Regions from separate parts of the Arthrobacter sp. MOO21 genome, predicted to be linked through region 1. Evidence: riboswitches for the same ligand, from Rfam matches in the RefSeq annotation. Region 1 holds a riboswitch; each other region holds the start of a gene.
The links. Region 1 has a riboswitch for S-adenosylmethionine ahead of metX (homoserine O-acetyltransferase MetX). Riboswitches for the same ligand answer to the same signal wherever they lie in the genome.

Region 1 (7,553 bases):
GCGCCTATCTACACAAGGATCGGCAACCCTACCCAGGACGCCGTGGAGCAGCGGATCGCCAGCCTCGAAGGCGGCCTCGCCGCCCTGCTGCTGAGCTCCGGGCAGGCGGCCGAAACGTTCGCCGTCCTGAACATCGCCGAGGCCGGTGACCACATCGTGGCCAGCCCCAGCCTCTACGGCGGCACGTATAACCTGTTTGCGCACACGCTCAAGAAGTTCGGCATTTCCGTGACGTTCGTGGCCGACCCGGACAACCTTGACCAGTGGCGCGAGGCCGTCCAGCCGAACACCAAGCTCTTCTTCGGCGAGGTGGTCTCCAACCCCCGCCAGGATGTCCTGGACATCGAAGGCATCTCGCAGGTGGCGCACCATGCGGGCGTCCCCTTGATCGTGGACAACACCTTGTCCACCCCGTACCTCATCCGTCCCCTGGAGTGGGGAGCGGACATTGTGATCCACTCGGCCACGAAATACCTGGGCGGCCACGGAGCGGCCATCGCCGGCGTCATCGTCGATTCGGGCAAGTTCGATTTCAGCAAGGATCCGGAACGGTTCCCCGGCTTCAACACCCCGGACCCCACCTACAACGGCCTCGTCTACGCCCGTGACCTGGGGGAGGGTGGTGCGCTGGGGGCCAACCTTTCCTACATCCTCAAGGCCCGTGTCCAGCTGCTGCGCGACCTTGGATCGGCAGTTTCGCCCTTCAACGCCTTCCTGATTTCCCAAGGACTGGAGACCTTGAGCCTGCGCGTGGAACGCCATGTTGCCAACGCCACCGAAGTGGCGCGCTGGCTGGAAGGAAGGGACGACGTCGAATCCGTCGCCTACGCGGGCCTGCCCTCCAGCCCGTGGTACGAGCGCGGCCGGAAGTACGGTCCCAAGGGGACCGGCGCCGTCGTCGCCTTCAACCTCGCAGGCGGCGCCGAGGCCGGCAAGCGCTTCGTGGACGCCCTGGAACTGCACTCCCACGTGGCCAACATCGGTGACGTCCGCTCGCTCGTCATCCACCCGGCGTCGACAACCCACAGCCAGCTCTCGCCGGAACAGCAGGAAGTTGCCGGCGTGAGCCCCGGCCTGGTCCGCCTCTCCGTGGGCCTGGAGCACATCGATGACATCCTCGCCGACCTTGAAGCGGGCTTCCGCGCAGCCAAGGGCGCAGCAGGGGTGTAGCGCGCACCGCGGAAAGCGTGCAGCCGGCAGGCCGGGGAAAGTCACAACCAGTCACACTCTTGGTCCGGAGCGGGGTGTATTTCGTACACTCGAACCAGGTCATGAGTGCCAGTGACAGCCCCGGCTTGCTGGCCGGCAACCCTCCTTCCGCGGTGGGGTGCCCCGGGTGAAGACCTGGCCTGCCGGTCAGACGACGGCGGGCAAGCGCGTAGAAGAGGTCCTGCCATGACGGTTACCGTCGCCCGTACCACCATCCCCGAACACGGAATTGTCCGCTACGCCTCCATCGGAGGGCTCGAGCTGGAAGCAGGCGGCTACCTTCCCGACGTCACGCTGGCCTACGAAACCTGGGGCACGCTGAACGCCGACGGCAGCAACGCGGTCCTGATCGAACACGCCCTCACCGGCAGCACCCACGTGACCCGCGGCGATACCGATGAGGAAGGCTGGTGGGAGCAGCTGGCCGGACCCGGCGCGCCGGTCGATACGGACAAGTTCTTCGTGGTGTCCATCAACATCGTGGGCGGCTGCTACGGCTCGACCGGACCGTCCTCACCTGCCCCGGACGGGCGCCCCTGGGGTTCGCGCTTCCCGCTGGTGACACTCCGGGACAGCACTGTGGCTGAGGCCCGGCTGGCGGACCAGCTGGGAATCAGCACTTGGTACGCCGTCCTTGGCGGTTCCATGGGCGGTGCCCGCGCCCTGGAGTGGGCCGTGACCTACCCCGAGCGTGTGCAGCGCTGCGCAGTGATCTCCGTTGGCGCAGCCAGCACGGCCGAACAGATCGCGTTCGCCCAGGCGCAGACCCTCGCCATCCGGCAGGACCCCAACTTCAACGGCGGCGACTACTACGGCGGTCCCTGCCCGGAAGACGGGCTGGCGCTGGCGAGGCGCATCGCCCACATCACCTATCGGTCAGCGGCGGAACTGGAAGGCCGGTTCGGCCGTGCCGCCCAGGTGCCCGAGTCGCCGCTGCAGGGTGAAGTGCTCGCTGCGCGTGGCCGCTACCAGGTGGAAAGCTACCTGGACCACCAGGGCAACAAGCTCGTCCGGCGCTTTGACGCCAACAGCTACATTGCGCTCACCGAGGCGCTGATGAGCCACGATGTCTGCCGGGGCCGCGGGACCCTGACCGAGACGCTGGCCGTCGCCAGCGCCCGCTTCTTCGTGGCCGCCGTGGACTCGGACCGGCTCTACTTCCCGTCCCAGTCAAAGGAACTGGCGCAGGCACTTCCGGGTGACGTTGACGTCCACGTCATCCAGGCCCCGATCGGGCACGACGGGTTCCTGACCGAAATCGGTCAGCTCGGACACCAGCTGCGGACCACTTTCCTCGTCTAGCGCAGCACCGGTTTCCGCTCCGCATGTGCAATTATGCAGATGCCTTCTGCACTAATCGGCGTTGAGGTTGCATCGCAGGCAGACCATACTCAAAAAATCCGGCATTCGTGGTGTGCATCACACCCGGCTGCCATCGACTGGTCCCAGTGGCGTCGACGACGACGCCGAAGGAGTTCGCATGAGTACGGAAAGCTCCGCCGCAAGGCGCACAGAGGAAACCGATGTCAAGGCCTCAGGCCTGAAGAAAGTGGTTACGGCGTCCATGGCCGGAACGGTCGTGGAATGGTACGAGTTCTTCCTCTACGCCTCGGCCGCCACGCTGGTCTTCGGGAAGGCCTTCTTCCCCAATGCCGGCACGGAACTGGACGGCATTATCGCCGCCTTCCTCACCTACGCCGTGGGCTTCGTGGCCCGCCCCATCGGCGGCATCGTCTTTGGCCATTTCGGCGACAAGTTCGGCCGGAAGCAGCTGCTGCAGCTGAGCATCATCCTGGTGGGCGTTTCCACGTTCCTGATGGGCTGCCTGCCCACGTTCCAGCAGATCGGCTACTGGGCGCCCGCGTTGCTGGTGATCCTCCGGTTCGCCCAGGGCTTCGCCGTTGGTGGTGAATGGGGCGGCGCCGTCCTCCTCGTCGCAGAGCACAGCCCCAGCAAGTCCCGCGGTTTCTGGGCCAGCTGGCCGCAGTCCGCCGTTCCGCTGGGCAACCTGCTCGCCACCGCCGTGCTGTTCATCCTGTCCTCCACCCTGACCCAGGACGCCTTCCTCGGGTGGGGCTGGCGCGTGGCGTTCTGGCTGTCGGCGGTTATCGTCCTGATCGGCTACTACATCCGCACCAAGGTCAACGACGCCCCCATCTTCCTGGAGGCCCGCAAGGAAGTCGACGCCGGCCACAAGGGCTACGGCGTGGCCGAAGTCTTCCGGCGCTACCCGAGGGGCGTCTTCACCGCCATGGGCCTGCGCTTCGCCGAGAACATCCTCTACTACCTTGTAGTGACGTTCTCCATCACGTACCTGAAGACGGTGGTCCAGGCCGACACCACGCGCATCCTCCTCCTGCTGCTCCTGGCGCACGCCCTGCATTTCGCCGTCGTGCCGGTAGTCGGAAGGCTCTCTGACCGCCTGGGCCGCAGGCCCGTCTACCTGGCCGGCGCCATCATGGCCGCCACCTGGGGCTTCTTCGCCTTCCCCATGATGGACACCAAGAACGACTTCGTCATCCTCGCCGCCATCATGATCGGGCTGGTGTTCCACGCCTTCATGTACGCAGGCCAGCCGGCCATCATGGCGGAAATGTTCCCCACCCGCATGCGCTACTCCGGGGTCTCCCTGGGCTACCAGGTGACCTCGATCGTGGCCGGTTCCCTGGCTCCGATCATCGCCGCCTCGCTCCTGGGCACCTACAAGTCCTCCCTGCCCGTGGCGATCTACCTGCTCCTCGCCTGTGCCGTCACCGCCGTCGCCGTCTTCTTCCTGAAGGAAACCCGCGGCATCTCGCTCCGCGACGTGGACGCGGCGGACGCCCAGGGCACCGCGGACCTGCTCGCCGCCAACAAGAAGTAGGCGGGACCCGCATGAAGGCCGCCGTCCTGTATTCCACCGTTCCTGCCCCCGCCCCGGGAGCAGGAACGGGGCAGCCCGGCTACGCGGCTGCCCGCCCGCTGGTGGTGGAGGAACTGGAGTCGCCCAAGCCCCGCGCCGGCGAGCTGGGCGTTGCCATCACCTACTCCAGCCTGTGCCATTCGGACCTGTCCGTGGTGGATGGTTCCCGGGTCCGCCCGCTTCCCATGGCCCTGGGCCACGAGGCGGTGGGACGCGTGGTGTCGGTAGGCGAGGGCGTGGTGGATGTGTCCGTGGGCGACCATGTGGTGCTGGTTTTCGTCCCCAGCTGCGGTGACTGCCGGGCATGCCGGTCCGGCAGGCCCGCGCTCTGCCACCGTGCGGCGGAGGTCAACGGTTCCGGTGACCTGCTGCACGGGAAAGCACTGTTGCGGACGCCTGCGGGGGAGCGCATCAACCACCACCTCGGCGTTTCGGCCTTCGCCGACTACGCGGTGGTGGCGCGGGAGTCGGTGGTGGTGATCGACGACGACGTCCCGGACACTGTCGCGGCGATGTTCGGATGCGCCGTGCTCACCGGGATGGGTGCCGTGCTGAACACCGCCGACGTCGGTCCCGGACACTCGGTGGCCGTCTTCGGCCTGGGCGCGGTGGGCCTTTCCGCCGTCATGGCGGCCCGTATTGCCGGCGCCGCCAGCGTGATCGCGGTCGATCCGAACCCCGGCAAGCACCAGCTGGCCCGCGACGCCGGTGCCACCGCAGTTGGAACACCGGAGGAGGCTGCCGGCCTCATCGCGGAGGCTTCCGGTGACGGGGTGGACGTTGCGGTCGAAGCGGTGGGTTCCGCCGGGGTGATCGCCTCCTGCCTGGAACAGGTGACCCGTGGCGGGGCGGTGGTCTCGGTGGGCCTGCCCCATCCGTCTGCCCAGCTGACGGTCCCGGCACTGCAGTTCGCCGGTGCCGGTAAGCGGCTCCTGGGCTCCTACATGGGCGACGCCGTGCCGGCGCGCGACATCCCGAAGTACCTTGGCTACTGGCGGGAGGGCCGGCTGCCGGTGGAGCTGCTGCACACCGATACCCGGCCGCTCGCCGAGATCAACGAGGGCCTGGACGCGCTGGCTTCCGGGCAGGTGGTCCGGCGGCTCTTCCAGGCCTGAGGCCTAACCCGCCAGCAGCGCGGCGCGGTCCTTCACTTCCTCTTTCAGGGCGGCGATCACTGCCTGCACCGCGGCCGAGCGCAACGATTCCGGACGCGCCACGGCCCAGATAGGCAGCTGCCGTTCAAAGTCGCCGGCCAGCACCGGAACGAAGTCCGACTGGCCGGCGACCATGAAGTTTGGCAACAGCCCGATGCCGGCGCCCTGCCGCACCGCCTCCACCTGCGCGAACACGCTTGTGGCCTGGAAGCTGGTCCGGGGCATGGGCAGCTGGGAGGACCAGCGGTGCCCCAGCTCCTCCACCTGGAGCGCGGACTCGACGTACGAGACAAAGCCGTGCTGCCCGACGTCGTCCAACGTTTCCGGCAGCCCGTGCCGCGCCGCATACCCGGCGCCGGCGTACAGGCGCAGGTAGTAGTTGCTGAGGAAGATGGTCTGCGCGGTAGCGACGTCGGCCCTGCCCACCACGATCTCCAGGTCAACGCCGGACCGGTTCTGGCTGACTTTGCGCGTGGCGCTAAGCATCTCGATGTTCAGCTGGGGGTTCTGCTGCTGCAGCCGCACCAGGGAAGGGGTGACGAACACCGCCCCAACGCCGTCCGTGGTGGCCACCCGGACCAGGCCGGCGAGAGCGCTCTGGTCCTGGCTGATCATGCCGGACAGCGAGCCCAGCGTGTTTTCGATCGCTTCCGCCGCCTCCACTGCTGCAGCGCCCAGCTGGGTCAGCTCCCAGCCATGCGGGCTCCGTTCCAGGGTCCGGCCGCCCAGCTGCCTGTCCAGTGCCAGGATCCGGCGCGAAATGGTGGTGTGCGTGGTACCGAGCGTTTCCGCCACGGCGTTGAACCGGCCCAGGCGGGCAACCGTGAGCAGGATCAGCAGGTCGTCGGGGCTTGGCAGCCGTCTCGTGTCCACGCGGGACCCTTCCCTCGATGTGCATTAGTGCACATGGCGTCTGTGATTTTTCCCCTTGATTGCACTCTAGCAGGGTGTGATCGTTGACACAGAACTGCCGGCAGCAAACGCCGGAATGGAAAGCAAAGGAGCTTACGCATGGCAGTCATCGGTTGGATTGGCCTGGGAAACATGGGCGGCCACATGTCCGTGAACCTGGCGAAGGCCGGGCACGACGTCCGGGGGTTCGACCTGAACCCGGCGGCACTGGCGGCCGCTGAGGCGGGCGGCGTCAAGCCGGCAGGCAGCATTGCCGAGGTTGTCCAGGGTGCGGACGCGGTATTCACCATGCTGCCAAAGGGCGAACATGCCAGGGCGGTCTACCTCGGCGGGGACGGCGTACTGGCCCACGCGGACACCCGCACGCTGTTGATCGACTCGTCCACCATCGATATTGCCTCGGCCCAGGCGCTGCACGACGCCGCTGCTGCCGCCGGCTTCCGCTTCGTGGACGCCCCGGTCTCGGGCGGCATGAGCGGGGCTGAGGCCGGGACGCTGACCTTCATGGTGGGCGGTGAAGAGGGGGCCGTCGCGGATGCCAGCGGCTACATCGGACCGATGGCCGGCAACATCATCCCCACCGGAGGCGCCACCACCGGGCAGGCGGCGAAGATCTGCAACAACCTGATGCTCTTCATCAACCTTGCCTCCACCGCCGAGGGTGCCGTGCTCGCCGACCGGCTGGGCCTCGATAAGCAGGTCTTCTGGGATATCGCCTCGGTCTCCTCGGGTGACTCCTGGGCGCTGCGGACCTGGTACCCGGTGCCCGGCGTGGTTCCCACGGCGGCCTCAAACAATGGTTTCACGCCCACCTTCACCACTGAGTTGGCCAACAAGGACATCGGTCTGGCCATCAGCGCCGCCGAGGACACCGGCACGCCCCTTGAGATCGGCAAGCACGTCCAGCAACTGTTCCAGCAACTCATCGACGCCGGTGAGGCCGGCAAGGACTGCTCGATGATCATCAAGCTCGTGGACGGCTCGCTCGAACCCGCGCGGCAGACCCCCGCCGCCAACTAGACCTCAAGCACCACAGGAAAAGAGACTCCCTTGGAAACCATTCCCCACTACATCAATGGCGCACGCGTCAGCGACGCCGAGCGCTTCGGTCCCGTCTACAACCCCGCCACGGGCGAACAGGAGAAGCAGGTGGCCCTCGCCTCCGCCGCCCGGACGGAGGAAGCCATCGCTGCCGCCCGTGCGGCGCTCCCTGCCTGGCGGGCCACCAGCCTGGCCAAGCGCACCAACATCTTCTTCCGCGTCCGCGAAATCCTGACCCAGCGCAAATCCGAACTCGCCGCCATCCTCACCAGCGAGCACGGCAAGGTCCTCTCCGACGCGGAAGGCGAAATCTCCCGCGGCCTGGAGAACATCGA
Region 2 (7,553 bases), 1.9 Mb from region 1:
GACCGTGCTGCGCGTACTCCAGGGATTCTTCAACGCGGCCGCGGCGGTAGTGGCACTTGCCGTCATCCGGGACCGTTTCACCGGTTCCGCTGCCGCCCGGCTGCTGTCCCGGCTGATGCTGGTGGTCGGCGTTGCACCGCTCTTCGCCCCCACCGTGGGCCAGGCCGTCGCCGGGTTCTGGAACTGGCGTGCCGTCTTTTACGCGCTGGCGCTCATCGGGCTGGTCCTGGTGGCGATCGTCTGGAAGTTCATGCCAGAGACACTCCCGGCCGACAGGCGCTCCCCGGGCCGCCCCCGGCACGTGGGCGGCGCGTACTGGTCCCTGCTGCGCGACAGGCACTTCATGGCCCTGGCCATCATCCCCGGGCTCGGGCTGGCCCTGATCATGAGCTACGTTGTGGGGTCGCCGTTCGTCTTCCAAAACGAGTACGGCTTCAGCGGGCAGCAGTTTGCCCTCGCCTTCGCCCTGAACGGTGCAGCGCTCGTACTCTCGGCGCAGCTCAACGCCGCGTTGGTGCGGAAATTCCCCCCGGTGCGCCTCCTGCGGACCGCCCTCCTGGTCCAGCTGGGCTTTGCCCTGCTGCTGCTGGCCGTGGTGGCCACGGGTGCCGGCGGTGCCTTCGGCCTGATGGCAGGCCTGTGGCTTGTCCTGGCCGCCCAGGGCATGATCCCGGCAAACGCCTCCGTGTTGGCCCTGCACAACTACGGCCACATGGCAGGGACGGCGGCGGCGGTCATCGGAGCTTTGCAGTCCGGTGTGGCGGGGCTGGTGAGCCCATTGGTGGGGCTGCTGGGCGGGCATGCCCTGTCCATGGCCGGGGTCATGATCGGCAGCTGCGCCCTGGCAGTGACTGCCCTCGCCGCCGGAACTCCTGCCTACCGGAAGGGCGGGTGGACGGAATACGCGGAGCGCGACGACGACCGGAGGGTAGGTGCCGACGGCTAGGTCCGCCGGAGCGTCCCCAACCGTTCCCGGACGGTGCTACTGGACGGTTGCCGTCAGCCGGGCCACGTTGTCCACGTAACGGGCGGCGAGGGGACGCTTCCGCCACTCGGCCAGCTTGAGCTCATGCGAGATGTCACGGTACGTATCCTCCACGGCCCGCATCTTGTTGACGATGTCCTCGCCCAGGAGCATCACGGACACCTCCAGGTTCAGCGAGAAGGAGCGCATGTCCATATTGCTGGAGCCAAGGACCGCCACCTCGTCATCGATGGTGAAGTGCTTGGCATGCAGCACGAACGGGGCCTTGTACAGGTAGATCCGGACACCGGCTTCGAGGAGGGCCTCGTAGTAGGACTGCTGGGCATGGTGGACCAGGAACTGATCACCTTTTTCCGACACGAAGAGTTCCACGTCCACGCCACGCTGTGCTGCCGTGGTGATCGCGTACAGCAGGGAGTCGTCCGGGACGAAGTAGGGGCTGCAGATTGAGATCCGGTGCTGGGCGGAGTAGATCAGTGTGTTGAAGAGCCGCAGGTTGTTCTCGGTGATGAACCCGGGACCGCTGGGGACCACCTGTGCAGTGACTGTGCCGGGATGCGGGTCGGACGGCAGCTGCAGCTGGTGTTCCAGCGACTCATCGGTTTCACCCAGCCAGTCGGTGGCGAACACGACGTTCAGGGTGGTGACGATGGGTCCGCGCAGGCAGGCCATCAGCTCCACCCATTCGCGCCCGGCCTTGCGGTGCCGGGGGTTGTTGTACGAGGGCTCGATCAGGTTCTGGGAGCCGGTGAAGGCCACCTCGCCGTCCACCACCATGATCTTGCGGTGGTTCCGGAGGTCGGGCCGGCGCCACTGGCCGTGGATGGGCAGCAGGGGCAGCATGCGCTTCCACTGGATCTTTCCGGCCCTCAGGCGCTTGAGCAGGTTCTTGTAGCCCTTGATGCGGAGCGTGCCGATGTGGTCGAACAGGAGGCGCACTTCCACACCCCGCTCGGCCGCTTCCTCCATGGCCGTGATCAGGTCGTCGGTGACGTGGTCCGTGCTCATGATGTAGAACTCGGCGTTGACGTACTTCTTCGCCTTCCGGACAGCCTGCGTCATGGCCAGGATGGAGTCAGGATAGCCGGGGATGAGGTCTACCGAGTTTCCGTCCACCATGGGCAGCGAGCCCAGCCTGCGGTTCAGTTCCGCCGCGGACTTCACCCATTCGGGGCCGGGATAGTCGCTTTCGACATCCGAGAGCGCGGTGATCCCGGCCCGCACCCGGTTGTTGACCAGCTGCTGCTGCGCCCGGCGGCGGCTGGAGAGCCGGAAGTTGCCGAACAGCAGGAACAGGACGATGCCCACGAAGGGCACGAAGAAGATCCCCAGCAGCCATGCCATCGCCGTGGTGGGGCGCCTGTTGCCGGGAATGATGCCCAACGCCAGGACCCTGATGGCGAGGTCGGCGATGCCCAGCAGCACCACAACCCACATCGGGGCAGTACCGGCTAGCGAAAACGGCCACAACACGTCAAGAACCCCCGGGAAGATCGGGTTCCGGCGGGCGGATCCGGCCGGCACACTGTGCCCAGCTTATCCGCGGCGCCCCACTAAGCTGGTGCCATGAGCTCAGCAGCCCCCGTGGCCCTTGTCTTCCTTGACCCCGCCTTCCCGGATGGCCGCGTCGCTGACGCATCCAAACCCCAGCTGCTGGTCACGGATCTGGGCGTCACGCGCGGCGACGGCGTCTTCGAAACCATGCTGGCCGTGGGCGGAACGGTACGGAAGATGCCGGCCCACCTGGACAGGCTTGCGGGGTCCGCAGAGGCCCTGGACCTGGTGGTCCCCGGGCGGGACGCGTGGCAGCGGGCCATTGCCACCGCTGTTAACGGCCACCGGTCCGAGCACCCGCCAACCGATCCCGCCACTGACGAGCTGGTGGTCAAGCTCGTGGTGACCCGCGGCGCCGAGGGCGCGGCCGCCCCCACTTCCTGGGTGCAGGTCTCCCCTGCCGGGGAGGCCGGGCGCCGCCAGCGCGAGACGGGCATTGACGTCATCCTCCTGGACCGGGGCTACGACAGTGACGTGGCAGAACGGGCGCCCTGGCTGCTCCTGGGCGCCAAGACGCTTTCCTACGCAGTGAACATGGCGGCGCTGCGCCACGCCCACAAGCAGGGCGCCGACGACGTCATCTTCCTGTCCTCCGATGGCCGCGTCCTGGAGGGCCCCACCTCCACGGTGCTGCTCGCGCATGTGGAAAAATCCGACGACGGCACCTCCGTGAAGCGCCTCATCACGCCCCGGCTGGACAGCGGCATCCTGCCGGGCACCTCCCAGGGCGCCCTGTTCACCGCCGCCAAAGCGGCCGGCTGGGAGCTGGGGTACGGCCCCCTGGAACCGCAGGACCTTTTCGATGCCGACGCGGTGTGGCTGATCTCCAGCGTCCGCCTGCTGGCCCCCGTCAACCGGATCGATGGCAAGGAGATCGGCACCCCCTCAGTCCAGAAAGAGCTGACCGCCGAATTGAGCGGGCTGTTCGCCGGCATCCACTAGGCGCAGGCGGGCCCGCCACGGGTCTTTTCCCTGTTCGGCATCACCCGTAAGGTGTGGACCATGGACTCGCAAAACCTGCCCATCGAAAAACTCTCCTTCGACGACTGCTGGGAACTTCTCGACGGCGACACCGTGGGCCGGCTGGCCATCGTGGTTGACGGCCACCCCGAAATCTTCCCGGTGAACTACGTTGTCCATCGGCGGAGCATCGTCTTCCGCACGGCCGCGGGGACGAAGCTCTGGGGCGCAAAGATGGAGCGGCCGGCAGCGCTGGAAATCGACGGCTACGATTCCGCCACGGAGCTCGCGTGGAGCGTGGTGGTGCGGGGTGAGACGGAGATCCTCGAGGAGCAGGCGGACCGGGATGCCGTGGACAGTCTTGGACTGGAGCCCTGGCAGCCGGGCGAAAAGGCCAATTACGTCAGGTTGAACGCGAAGGCCATGACCGGGAGGCGGTTCAAGGTCAACCGGCCGGATGTCTGGAACACCCGCCTGCAGGACAGGCGCCGCGCGTCGTTCGAGTAGCCGTGCCTCAGGCGCCGGAACCCGCCGTCTCCCGGGTGAGCTGCGCTTCCAGTCCGGACAGCAGGATCGCGAGCCCCTGCTCCAGCTCTGCCTCGCCGTCGTATTCCGCGAGGGCAGGGGCCAGGGCGCGGAGCCACGGAAAGTCCTTTGCGGGCAGGCGGTGGAGGCCCAGGCGCAGGAGCGCTTCGTTCTCCCCCGGATCCACCACGAACTCCTGAAGTTCGTTGAGGATGTGCCCGTAGAGGAAGCCGTAGTAGGCGCGGTAGACGTGGAGTGCGTCGGCAGGCTCGAATCCCGCCGCCACCAGCAGGGACAGGATCTGTTCCAGTGGCCTCAGGGTGCCCAGCGGCCGGAGGCCCAGCGGAGTGGAAAGGGGCCGCGTCACCAGCAAGGGCACTGCGTTGGGGTGCCGGAGCGCTTGCCGGCGCAGGCTGTGGGCAATCTTCCGAAGCTGCGCCTTCCAGTCCGGGTCCGAGGGCTCGATGGACAGGTCATCGAGAACAAGCTCCGCCACGCCGTCGAGCAAGGCGGCGCGGTTTTGGGCGTAGCGGTAAAGGCTCATGGGATCCCGGCCGAGTTCCAGCCCCAGCCGGCGCATGCTCAGCGCTTCCAGCCCTTCGGCATCCACCAGTTCGAGGGCTTTGGCCAGGACAATGTCCCTGCTCAGCCTGCTTTTCGGTTGGCCGCTCCTGGGGGTATCGGCGGAAGTCATCGCGTGGTCCTCATTGCCGGGCCGCCGTCCCACGGTAACTGGGAGGGTTGCCTCATATCTGGTCTACGGGTAAAGTCTACAGTGTAGACACCGTGGTGACAGCACTCTGTGCTCCCCTGAATTTTCCGGGGGATGCAACTACACAATCCTTGCCCGCAGTGCAGGGCATCGAGGCTCGCCGCTGTAGCCTACCGGCGGCACAGTGCACCGAGCGAAGGGAGCCGTCATGGCACATTCGCAGTTCGACCAGTTCCTCCAGGAAGCCACCTACGTCGACCAGGCGTCAGAATCCGCCCTCGACCGGGACCGGTTGTTTGGCCTGTACATGAGCTGGTGCTTCATCAACCAGCAGGTACCCGGGGCCGAATCCAGCTTCTGGTCAGCCATGAATAACAGGATGCCGGCAGGCCGCAAGGGCGTGCGGATGACGGGGCCGGCCGCTGCCGACTACATCGTCACCACGTATCCCGAACTCGTGTAGGCCTTACGGGGACTACATCCGGCCGCCTGATGACCGGGAAATGGACATGAATGCTGTGGTGCCGCAGGCGCCGCAGCATTTTCATGCCCGGCCGAAAGATGCGCATGCGCGTCCCCGGCCCGGGGTGCCGCTCAATTACGGAACATGACGACGGCGGCGATGCGGCTGCGCGCGTCAGATGTTACGTTTTTGGGGAGTAATGAGTACCGGCGTTAAGCCCTGACTGGCCGGTCGGCAACCCTCCCTTTCGCGGCGGGGTGCCTCAGGTGAATACTCGGCATATCGACCGATTCGAGCTGCAAGCGTGAGAGAAGGAGATCCGTCGTGCCTGACGCACCCGCCCCTGAAGAAAAGCTGTCCTACCGCCTGATTACAGGCCCGGACGACCGATCATTCTGTGAACGGATCTCCGCTGCCCTGGACGAGGGGTATGTGCTGCACGGCAGCCCGGCGGCCACCTTCAACGGCAGCAGCGTCATCGTCGCCCAGGCAGTGGTCCTGCCGGCCGCGATCGCTTCCGCAGACGCCGCCGTGGCCACCGCCGTGGATGAACTTGACGGCGAATTTGAGGGCGAGTTCGACGGCGAGGGCCACGCATGAGCTACGCAGGAGACCTGACACCGCAGGAAGCCTGGGCCAAGCTCGAGCAGGGCGCCATCCTGGTGGATGTCCGCACCGAGGGCGAATGGGCCCACATCGGCATCCCGGATACCAAGGCCACGGACAACGACCCGCTCTTCATCCAGTGGACCTTCCGGGGCGGCATCCCCAACCCCGACTTCGTGAAGGACCTCAAGGAGCAGGCACCCGAGGACCCGTCCGCGGAACTGGTGTTCCTGTGCCGCTCCGGCCAGCGGTCCGTCGCCGCTGCCATTGCCGCCACCCAGGCCGGCTTCACCTCGTACAACGTGCTGGAAGGCTTCGAGGGGGAGCCGGACCGCTACGGCGAACGGACCGTCAACGGCTGGAAGAACCGCGGCCTGCCCACCAACCTCGGAAAGAACTAAGTGACCTTCAACCCAGATGCCTCCGGCTGGAGCGCCGACACCCAGGCCGTCCGCGGCGGACTCGACCGCACCAACTTCCAGGAAACGTCCGAGGCCATCTTCCTGAACTCCGGGTTCGTCTACGAATCGGCGGCGGCGGCAGAACGCGCCTTCACGGGCGAGGATGAACGGTTCGTCTACTCCCGCTACGGCAACCCCTCCGTGGCAACCTTCCAGGAACGGCTCCGCCTGCTGGAAGGCACCGAGGCATGCTTTGCGACGGCGTCGGGCATGTCCGCGGTCTTCACCGCCCTGGGTGCCCTGCTGGCCGCCGGTGACCGTGTTGTTGCCGCCCGCTCGCTGTTCGGCTCCTGCTTCGTCATCCTGAATGAGATCCTCCCCAGATGGGGCGTGGAAACCGTCTTCGTGGACGGCCCCGACCTGGACCAGTGGCGCGAAGCCCTGTCCAAGCCCACCACCGCCGTGTTCTTCGAATCACCCTCCAACCCGATGCAGGAAATCGTGGACATCGCGGCCGTGAGCGAACTGGCGCACGCCGCGGGCGCCAAGGTGGTGGCCGACAACGTCTTCGCCACTCCCCTGCTGCAGCGCTGCGGGGACCTCGGCGCGGACGTCATCGTCTACTCCGGCACCAAGCACATCGACGGCCAGGGCCGTGTGATGGGTGGTGCCATCCTGGGCACCAAGGAATTCATCGACGGCCCCGTGAAGCAGCTGATGCGCCACACCGGTCCCGCACTTTCCCCGTTCAACGCCTGGGTGCTGACCAAGGGGCTGGAAACCATGGGCCTGCGCGTCAACCACTCGTCCGCCACCGCACTCCGGCTCGCCGAGTGGCTGGAGCAACAGCCGGCCGTGAGCTGGGTGAAGTATCCGCTGCTGAAGTCCCACCCGCAGTACGACCTGGCGGCGAAGCAGATGAGCGCCGGCGGCACCGTCCTCACGCTGGAACTGGCGCCCTCTGCGGGCCGGTCCGGCAAGGAGGCCGCGTTCGCGCTGCTGGACGGGCTGCGCATCATCGACATCTCCAATAACCTTGGCGACTCCAAGTCCCTTATCACGCACCCGGCCACCACCACGCACCGGGCCATGGGGCCGGAGGGGCGCGCTGCCATCGGACTAAGCGACGGCGTGGTCCGCCTCTCCGTGGGGCTTGAGGATGCGGATGACCTCATCCGCGACTTGGAACAGGCGCTGAAGCAGATCTAGATTCCGGCGCTATTCCGCACTTTAATAAGCAGCGGACGCGAAGGAGGCAAGCCGTGGGCCAGACACAGCCGTATGCCAGGGCGGGAGCGGTGAGCACCGCGGCGGGCGTGTGCTGGCTGCTGGGAATCGCGATGGTGG
Region 3 (7,553 bases), 1.3 Mb from region 1:
TCCGTCCCCAACCACTGGGTGGTCTCCCCCGGCCCCATCCGCGCTTTCGACCAAAGGATCGAACAGGACCTGTCCAACGCGGGCCCCTTCCTCGCCGCGGCCCTGGCATCCCGTGGTACCGTCCGGATCCCGAACTGGCCGCTGGAAACCCAGCAGGTGGGAGACCTGTGGCGCAGCATCCTCGCCAAAATGGGCGCCAGCGTCACCCTCGAGGACGGCATCCTCACCGTCACCGGCGGCCCAGAGATCACGGGCGGCGACTTCGCGGACACCAGCGAGCTTGCCCCCACGGTGGCGGCGCTGTGCGCCCTGGCCACAGGACCCTCCCGGCTCACCGGGATCGCGCACCTGCGGGGCCACGAAACGGACCGGCTCGCGGCACTCGTGGCCGAAATCAACAGGCTCGGAGGCGACGCCGAGGAAACCAGCGACGGCCTGGTGATCCGGCCCGCCCGGCTGCACGCCGGCGTCGTCCACAGCTACGCCGACCACCGCATGGCCACCGCCGGGGCAATCCTGGGCCTGGCAGTGGAAGGCGTCCAGGTGGAGGACATAGCCACTACGGCAAAGACCATGCCTGACTTCCCCCGGCTCTGGGCAGAGATGCTGGACCAGGACGCCGCCGGACCCGGGGAGCCCAGCGGTGGCGCGGCGCACTGACTCCTGGGACGAATCCGACGTCCGGATCCGGCCCAACAAGAAGGGCTCCAGGCCGCGCACCAAGGACCGGCCGAGCCACGACGACGCGGTCACCGGACGCATCATTACCGTGGACCGCGGCAGGTACACGGCCGTAGTGGGTGAGGATTCGGACAACGAGCGCGTGGTCATCGCAGCACGTGCCCGGGAGCTGCGCCGCTCGCCGGTCGTTGCCGGCGACTTCGTCTCGCTCGTGGGGGATGTTTCCGGCGCCCCCGACACCCTCGCCCGGCTGGTGAAGATCCAGGATCGGCACACGCTCCTGCGCCGCAGCGCCGACGACACCGACCCCGTGGAGCGGGCCGTGGTGGCCAACGCGGACCAGCTGGTCATTGTGGTGGCCGCCGCCAACCCTGAGCCACGCACCGGCTTTATCGACCGGGCGCTGGTGGCGGCCTACGACGCCGGAATCGAGCCCATCCTGCTCGTCACCAAGGCGGACGTCCGGGATCCCGCTGAGCTGCTGTCCAACTACACGCACCTGGACTTCCCGGTGATCATCAGCCGGACCGCCGATGAGCAGGCCTCCGGCATCGACGCCCGCTCCGACGACGGCCTGTCGGCTCGGCTCGACAGCACCGCAGTGGCGGCGCTGCGGGCCCACCTCGACGGCAAGGTCACGGTAATGCTTGGCCACTCCGGCGTCGGCAAGTCCACCATGGTGAACGCCCTGACAGGTGCCGAGCGGGCCACCGGCGGCGTCAACGCCGTGACCGGACGCGGACGGCACACGTCGTCGTCGGCCCTGGCCCTGCGGCTCGCCGAGGCCCCGCCCGGCAGCTGGATCATCGACACCCCCGGCATCCGGTCCTTCGGCCTGGCGCACGTGGATCCGGACAGGATCCTCCGGTCCTTCCCGGACCTCTCCCCCGGCATCGAAAATTGCGAACGCGGGTGCAAGCACACCGCCTCCGCAGTGGACTGCGGCCTGGATGACTGGGTGAACAACGGGCATGCGGGCCCCACTGGTCCCGCCCGGCTCGCGTCCCTGCGCCGGCTGCTCGGAACGGATCCGAGAATGGAAGCACAGGAAACCAAGGAACTCGGCAGCGTCAACTGACGCAGCCGAAGGTCCCGGAAGATGCCGGGACAGACGGTAGTTTGGAACCATGATCCAACCCGCTTCGAGCTACAACGACGACCTGCGCCTGGCCCATGTCCTGGCCGACTCCGTGGACGACCAGACCATGAGCCGCTTCAAGGCCCTGGACCTCCACGTCGAGACCAAGCCGGACCTGACGCCGGTCACCGATGCGGACAAGGCCGCAGAGGAGGCCATCCGCGGCCAGCTGTCCCGTTCTCGCCCGCGCGACGCCGTCCTGGGCGAGGAATTCGGCAGCACCGGCCATGGCTCGCGGCGCTGGATCATCGATCCCATTGACGGGACCAAGAACTTTGTCCGCGGCGTCCCGGTCTGGGCCACCCTGATTGCCCTGGTGGACGAGGGCGAACCCGTGGTGGGCGTGGTCAGCGCCCCGGCCCTTGGCAAACGCTGGTGGGCGGCAAAAGGCATGGGCGCGTACATGGGCCGGTCCCTCGCTGCCGCCACGCGGCTCCGCGTCTCCAACGTATCGAAACTTTCGGATGCCTCCCTCTCATACTCCAGCCTGACGGGCTGGAAGGAACGCGGGAACCTGGACGAGTTCCTGGGCCTGACGGAAGACGTGTGGCGGACCCGCGCATATGGCGATTTCTGGTCCTACTGCATGGTGGCGGAAGGTTCGGTGGACATCGCCTGCGAGCCGGAGCTGAACCTCTACGACATGGCCGCCCTGGTCCCCATCGTCGTGGAGGCGGGCGGCCGGTTCACGTCCCTGGAAGGCGAGGACGGCCCGTTCGGCGGGAACGCGCTGGCCACCAACTCGATCCTGCACTCGGAGGTTCTGCACCGCCTGAACCCCTACCTGGACGATCTGCTGTAACGGTCGTCGTATCGCCCTGGATCCGAATATTGCGACGCCGGACACCTCCTGAAGGAGGCGTCCGGCGTTCTTTATTCGGCAGGCGTAACAAATGCCTTAACAATTGGCCCGGCTTCAGTCCGGGCCGTTCCATGTTCTACGCTTTTATGCAGGTCACGAGTGCCAGCGCAAAACCCCGGTTTGCTGGCCAGGCAACCCTCCATTCGCGGTGGGGTGCCCCGGGTGACGACCAGGCCGGTCCGGAGCGGATGCGGCAAGCGCGGATTCCTGTGATGTCGGGGTCCTGATTCAAGTGAGGTCTCTGTGACAACTGCCACCGTCTCCCCCAGCACTGCCATCGCCGAAACTGCGGCCGCCTTCGACGCACGCCAGGCCGCCGCCGGCCACCCCCTCGCCGCCGTCACCGGCGCCGAGATCCAGGCGCCCCTGATCACCGGCGGGCATGTCCGCTACGCCAACCTCGACTACGGCGCGTCCGCACCGGCACTGTCCCTGGTCTCCGCGTACCTTAACGAAATCCTGCCGTACTACGCGAGCGTCCACCGCGGCGCCGGCTACGCCTCCCAGATCAGCACCTCCGTGTACGAGAACGCGCGGAGCATCGTCCGCGACTTCGTGGGCGGCCGCGCCGACGACTCGGTGATCTTCACCCGGAACACCACCGATTCGCTCAACCTGCTGGCCGGCTGCCTGCCCGTCACCGACGGCCACCCTGCCGGGGAGGTCCTCTACCTGGACATCGAGCACCACGCTAACCTCCTGCCGTGGCAGGGGGTGCCGCACCGCAGCATCGTGGCCGCGGACACCATCGCGGGAACCATCGAGGCCGTCAGGGCGGAGCTGGAGCAGGGCGGCGTCAGCCTCCTTGCAGTCACCGGCGCCTCCAACGTCACCGGCGAAATCCTCCCCATCCGCGCACTGGCCGCGCTGGCCCACCAGCACGGCGCACGGATCGTGGTGGACGCGGCCCAGCTCGCCCCGCACCGCCGGGTGGACATCAGCGCCGACGACGTCGACTACCTCGCCTTCTCCGGGCACAAGCTCTACGCGCCCTTCGGCGCCGGCGTCCTGGTGGGGCGCCCCGACTGGCTCGACGCCGGCACTCCGCACCTCGCCGGGGGCGGTGCAGTCAAAGAAGCAAGGCTCGACGGCGTCAGCTGGGCCACCGGGCCGGCCCGCCACGAGGGGGGCTCGCCGAACGTGCTCGGCGCCGCCACCCTTGCCCGCGCCACGCAGGTCATTGCCGGGCTGGACCAGGACCGCTGGCACGCGCACGAGTCCGCCATCCGGTCCTTCCTGGTGGAAGGCCTCCAGGACATCGAGGGTGTCACTGTCCACCAGATCTTCAGGGACACCAACCCGGAAACGGACACCATCGGCGTAGTCAACTTCTCCGTGGAGGGTTATGACGCCGGTCTGGTGGCCGCCTACCTCTCGGCCGAACACGGCGTGGGACTGCGTGATGGCCGCTTCTGCGCGCACCCGCTGCTGAAGCGGCTCGGGCTGCCGTCCGGCTCCCTCCGCGCCAGCTTCGGCGTCGGATCCAGGCTGGAGGACGCGGAGCGGCTCCTCGACGGCATCCGCACCCTGCGCAGCAGCGGGCTGGGCTGGGACTATGTCGTGGATGCAGGCCGCTGGGTGCCGGCCAATGACTTCCGCACCTACCCGCACTGGGCGCCCAATACGCCAGGCACCGCTGGCGCCGCGCCCTGCACGGAGGACTGACCGGGCGACGTACCCGGGCCAAGCCCGGCGATTGGCCCCGCACTCGCTCCCCCTTTGCCTGCGCCGCCATGCGGTAAATTCAAAAGGTATCCATCGGCAGCAGGTGAAGGAGGCCACGCGTGGTCCGGGGCGGTCCCAAACTCGATCACGGGCGGCGGCAGGAGCTTGGGCAGAGCTTCCAGGACGGCGGCAGGCACTACCAGCGGGTCCGGCCCGGCTATCCCCCGGAATCGGCCCGGTGGCTGGTTCCCGAGCACGCCCGCGACGTCCTGGACGTCGGCGCCGGTACCGGAAAGTTCACTGCCTTGCTGCTGGAGATGGGCCTGGACGTCACGGCCCTCGACCCCTCTGCGGACATGCTCGCACAGCTGAAGGCCCACTGCCCTGCCGCCACGGCTGTGACGGGGACTGCCGAGGCGACCGGCCTGCCCGGGGCGGGCTTCGACGTCGTTACCGTGGCCCAGGCCTGGCACTGGTGCGACCCCCTGGCCGCGAGCACTGAGCTCGCCCGGGTCCTGCGGCCGCACGGAACCCTCGGCCTGGTCTGGAACCAGCTGGACACGTCCGTGCCCTGGGTGCACCGCCTGTCCAGGATCATGCACGCCGGGGACGTGTACCGGCCGGGCCACAAGCCCGTGGTGGGGCCTGAATTCCACCGGCTCGAAGGGCACGTGACGCATTGGCAGGATACCGTGACCACCACCGACCTGATGGAACTCACCAAGTCCCGCAGCTACTACTTGCGCGCCGGTGAGGCGACGCGGGCCAAGGTCCTGGCCAACCTTGACTGGTACCTGCACGAACACCTCGGCCACACCGCTGACCAGGAGCTGGAGCTTCCGTACCTCACCCTCGCCTGGCGGGCCGTAAAGGCATGACCGGACCCGCTTGGAGGTCGGCCGGGCCGCACCTGCCTGCCGGAAGCCGGTAGGCTTGGACCTGTGAAGACCAGTGCGCCCTCCTCCTCAATCGAGGACTACGTCAAGGTCATCTACTCATTCACCGAATGGCAGGACAAGCCCATCACGTCCTCGCAGCTGGCCCAGCGCCTGGGCGTGGCCAACTCCTCGGTGTCCGAAATGGTCCGCAAACTCAAGGACCAGGGCCTGGTGGACCACAAGCCCTACAGCGCCGTCACCCTGACCGCCCCTGGCCTCCGCCTGGCGCTGGCCATGGTGCGCCCGGCACCGGCTGATCGAGACCTACCTCGTCCAGCAGCTGGGTTACAGCTGGGACGAGGTCCACGATGAGGCCGAACTGCTGGAACACGCCGTCTCGGATACGTTCATCGAACGTGTGGCGGCCAAGCTCGGGAATCCCAGCCGGGATCCGCACGGCGACCCGATCCCCACCGCGGACGGGCAGGTGCTGATGCCCCGCGCCCACCTGCTGGCGGAGCTGGACGAGGGCCACACCGGCAGGATCACCCGGATCAGTGACGACAACCCGGAGCTGCTGCGCTACCTTGCCGCCGAGGACATCGACCTGGATGCCGACGTGGAGGTCATGGGACGCAGGCCGTTTGGCGGTGCCCTGGTGGTGCGGATCAGCGGCTCGCGCGGCGCCCGGGACTTCGACCTCGCGGACGAGATCGCGTCGGCGCTCTGGGTTTCCAGCACCACTCCCCACCCGGGCTGCGTCCTGGACGCAGTCTGACTGCGGCTTCCTGGACACAGCCGCGGGACAGCGATTTGGCCCGTTCCCGTACCGTGGACATTGATGATCAGCAGACGTGACGCGGCAATAGCCCTGGATGTTCCCCTCGAAATGGCGCAGCGCCACGGCCTGCCCAAGTGGATGACGGAAGCGGAACTCCGCACCATCCTTGACAACCCTCCGCCCTGGCTCGTGCAGTCCCGGGCCAACCGGACAGGGAAGCGGCCGGTGTGGGTGCACCTCGAATGCGCCGTCTGCGGGTACGAGGAAGCTGCGCGCCCCAAGAAGTGGTGGCCGGACTTCACCTACGTCGTATGCGGGCATCATGCCCCCTCCGATGTTCCGTCCCTCCGCCCGGGCTTCGTCCGCAGCGAGTACGACGGCGTGGGCACACGTTTCGTGGGCATCGCGGACGTGGCGGCGCCCGCCCCCTAAGCCGGGTTCCGCCGCCGTCCGGTATGCCGGCGCCCCCCTGCACCTACCCGCCGTTGCCGGTCATTTCCTCCGGGACCGCCGTGAGGTGGATTTCGGCGCCGTCGCGGAGGACGGCGATGTCGAGCGGCTCGCCGATGGCGTCGGCGAACAGCAGCCGCTGCAGGCTCTCCGCGTTGCTGACCGACTGGCCTCCCGCTGCCAGCAGGATGTCCCCCGGCGACAGTCCGGCCTTGCCGGCCGGCGAACCGGGCAGCACCTCCACCACCCGCAGGCCTTCCCGGTGCCCCGTGCGCACCACGGCGCTGGCGCTGAGCTGGATCGGCGTACTCACCAGGCCCAGGTAGGCCCGCCGGACCCTGCCATTGGACAGCAGCGCCGAGATGATCCTGCGGGTCGTGGCATTGATCGGGATGGCCAGTCCCAGCCCGGCACCCGCCACGGCAGTGTTGATGCCCACGATCCTGGCGTGGGTGTCCGCAAGTGCGCCACCGGAATTTCCAGGGTTCAATGCCGCGTCCGTCTGGATGACGTCCTCAATGACGCGCCGGTTGCCGCCGGACCAGACGGGAATGGCACGGCCCAGCCCGCTCACCACGCCGGCAGTCACGGACCCGGCCAGGCCCAGGGGGTTTCCGACGGCGACCACCAGCTGTCCCACGCGCAGGGACTCCGCCGCTCCGAACTCCGCGGGCGGAACCTTGGGACGCGACCCGTGGACCACGGCGAGATCGGACAACGGGTCGGCGCCTACAAGTTCCAGCTCCATCCTGCTGCCGTCAGCGAAAACCGCATGCCCGTGGCTGGTGCCCGCCACAACATGGGAGTTCGTGAGCAGGTAGCCATCCTCGGTGAAGAGCACAGCGGATCCGGCGCCCACCCGCACCCTGCCGTTGCGGCGGGCCGCGGACATTTCGATGGCTGCCACATGCGGGGTGACGGCCGCCGCGACCCGCATCACCGTCTGGGAATATGCGTCCAGGACGTCGTCGTTGTCAGGGATGGGTTCCCGCGCCTGTTCCATGGCGCACCTCCAGCTTCATGCCGATCCCGGCGGAGGTGTTTGCCCGCACCGGGTCCTTACGGGGATTAACGCGGGAACGGGGCCTGCAAGTCCCG

Region 2: it holds a riboswitch for S-adenosylmethionine, as region 1 does, so the genes downstream of both, AC2JAJ_RS09495 (DUF1737 domain-containing protein) here and metX (homoserine O-acetyltransferase MetX) in region 1, are expected to answer to the same signal.
Region 3: it holds a riboswitch for S-adenosylmethionine, as region 1 does, so the genes downstream of both, AC2JAJ_RS15340 (aminotransferase class V-fold PLP-dependent enzyme) here and metX (homoserine O-acetyltransferase MetX) in region 1, are expected to answer to the same signal.

Annotation. Positions count from the first base shown of each region.
Region 1 is NZ_CM170671.2:164,227-171,779, reverse strand. It holds gene AC2JAJ_RS00835 (bifunctional o-acetylhomoserine/o-acetylserine sulfhydrylase) at 1-1,170, shown strand, start outside; SAM riboswitch class IV at 1,268-1,383, shown strand; gene metX (homoserine O-acetyltransferase MetX) at 1,396-2,511, shown strand; gene AC2JAJ_RS00825 (MFS transporter) at 2,690-4,072, shown strand; gene AC2JAJ_RS00820 (zinc-binding dehydrogenase) at 4,084-5,226, shown strand; gene AC2JAJ_RS00815 (LysR family transcriptional regulator) at 5,230-6,138, opposite strand; gene mmsB (3-hydroxyisobutyrate dehydrogenase) at 6,277-7,197, shown strand; gene AC2JAJ_RS00805 (CoA-acylating methylmalonate-semialdehyde dehydrogenase) at 7,228-7,553, shown strand, end outside.
Region 2 is NZ_CM170671.2:2,060,216-2,067,768, reverse strand. It holds gene AC2JAJ_RS09525 (multidrug effflux MFS transporter) at 1-946, shown strand, start outside; gene cls (cardiolipin synthase) at 983-2,422, opposite strand; gene AC2JAJ_RS09515 (aminodeoxychorismate lyase) at 2,552-3,481, shown strand; gene AC2JAJ_RS09510 (pyridoxamine 5'-phosphate oxidase family protein) at 3,542-4,006, shown strand; gene AC2JAJ_RS09505 (TetR/AcrR family transcriptional regulator C-terminal domain-containing protein) at 4,014-4,718, opposite strand; gene AC2JAJ_RS09500 (hypothetical protein) at 4,945-5,199, shown strand; SAM riboswitch class IV at 5,395-5,510, shown strand; gene AC2JAJ_RS09495 (DUF1737 domain-containing protein) at 5,524-5,799, shown strand; gene AC2JAJ_RS09490 (rhodanese-like domain-containing protein) at 5,796-6,206, shown strand; gene AC2JAJ_RS09485 (O-succinylhomoserine sulfhydrylase) at 6,207-7,415, shown strand; gene AC2JAJ_RS09480 (hypothetical protein) at 7,469-7,553, shown strand, end outside.
Region 3 is NZ_CM170671.2:3,298,446-3,305,998, reverse strand. It holds gene aroA (3-phosphoshikimate 1-carboxyvinyltransferase) at 1-660, shown strand, start outside; gene rsgA (ribosome small subunit-dependent GTPase A) at 644-1,759, shown strand; gene hisN (histidinol-phosphatase) at 1,809-2,621, shown strand; SAM riboswitch class IV at 2,773-2,887, shown strand; gene AC2JAJ_RS15340 (aminotransferase class V-fold PLP-dependent enzyme) at 2,925-4,346, shown strand; gene AC2JAJ_RS15335 (class I SAM-dependent methyltransferase) at 4,466-5,224, shown strand; partial or broken gene AC2JAJ_RS15330 (metal-dependent transcriptional regulator) at 5,288-6,002, shown strand; gene AC2JAJ_RS15325 (hypothetical protein) at 6,066-6,437, shown strand; gene AC2JAJ_RS15320 (S1C family serine protease) at 6,481-7,458, opposite strand.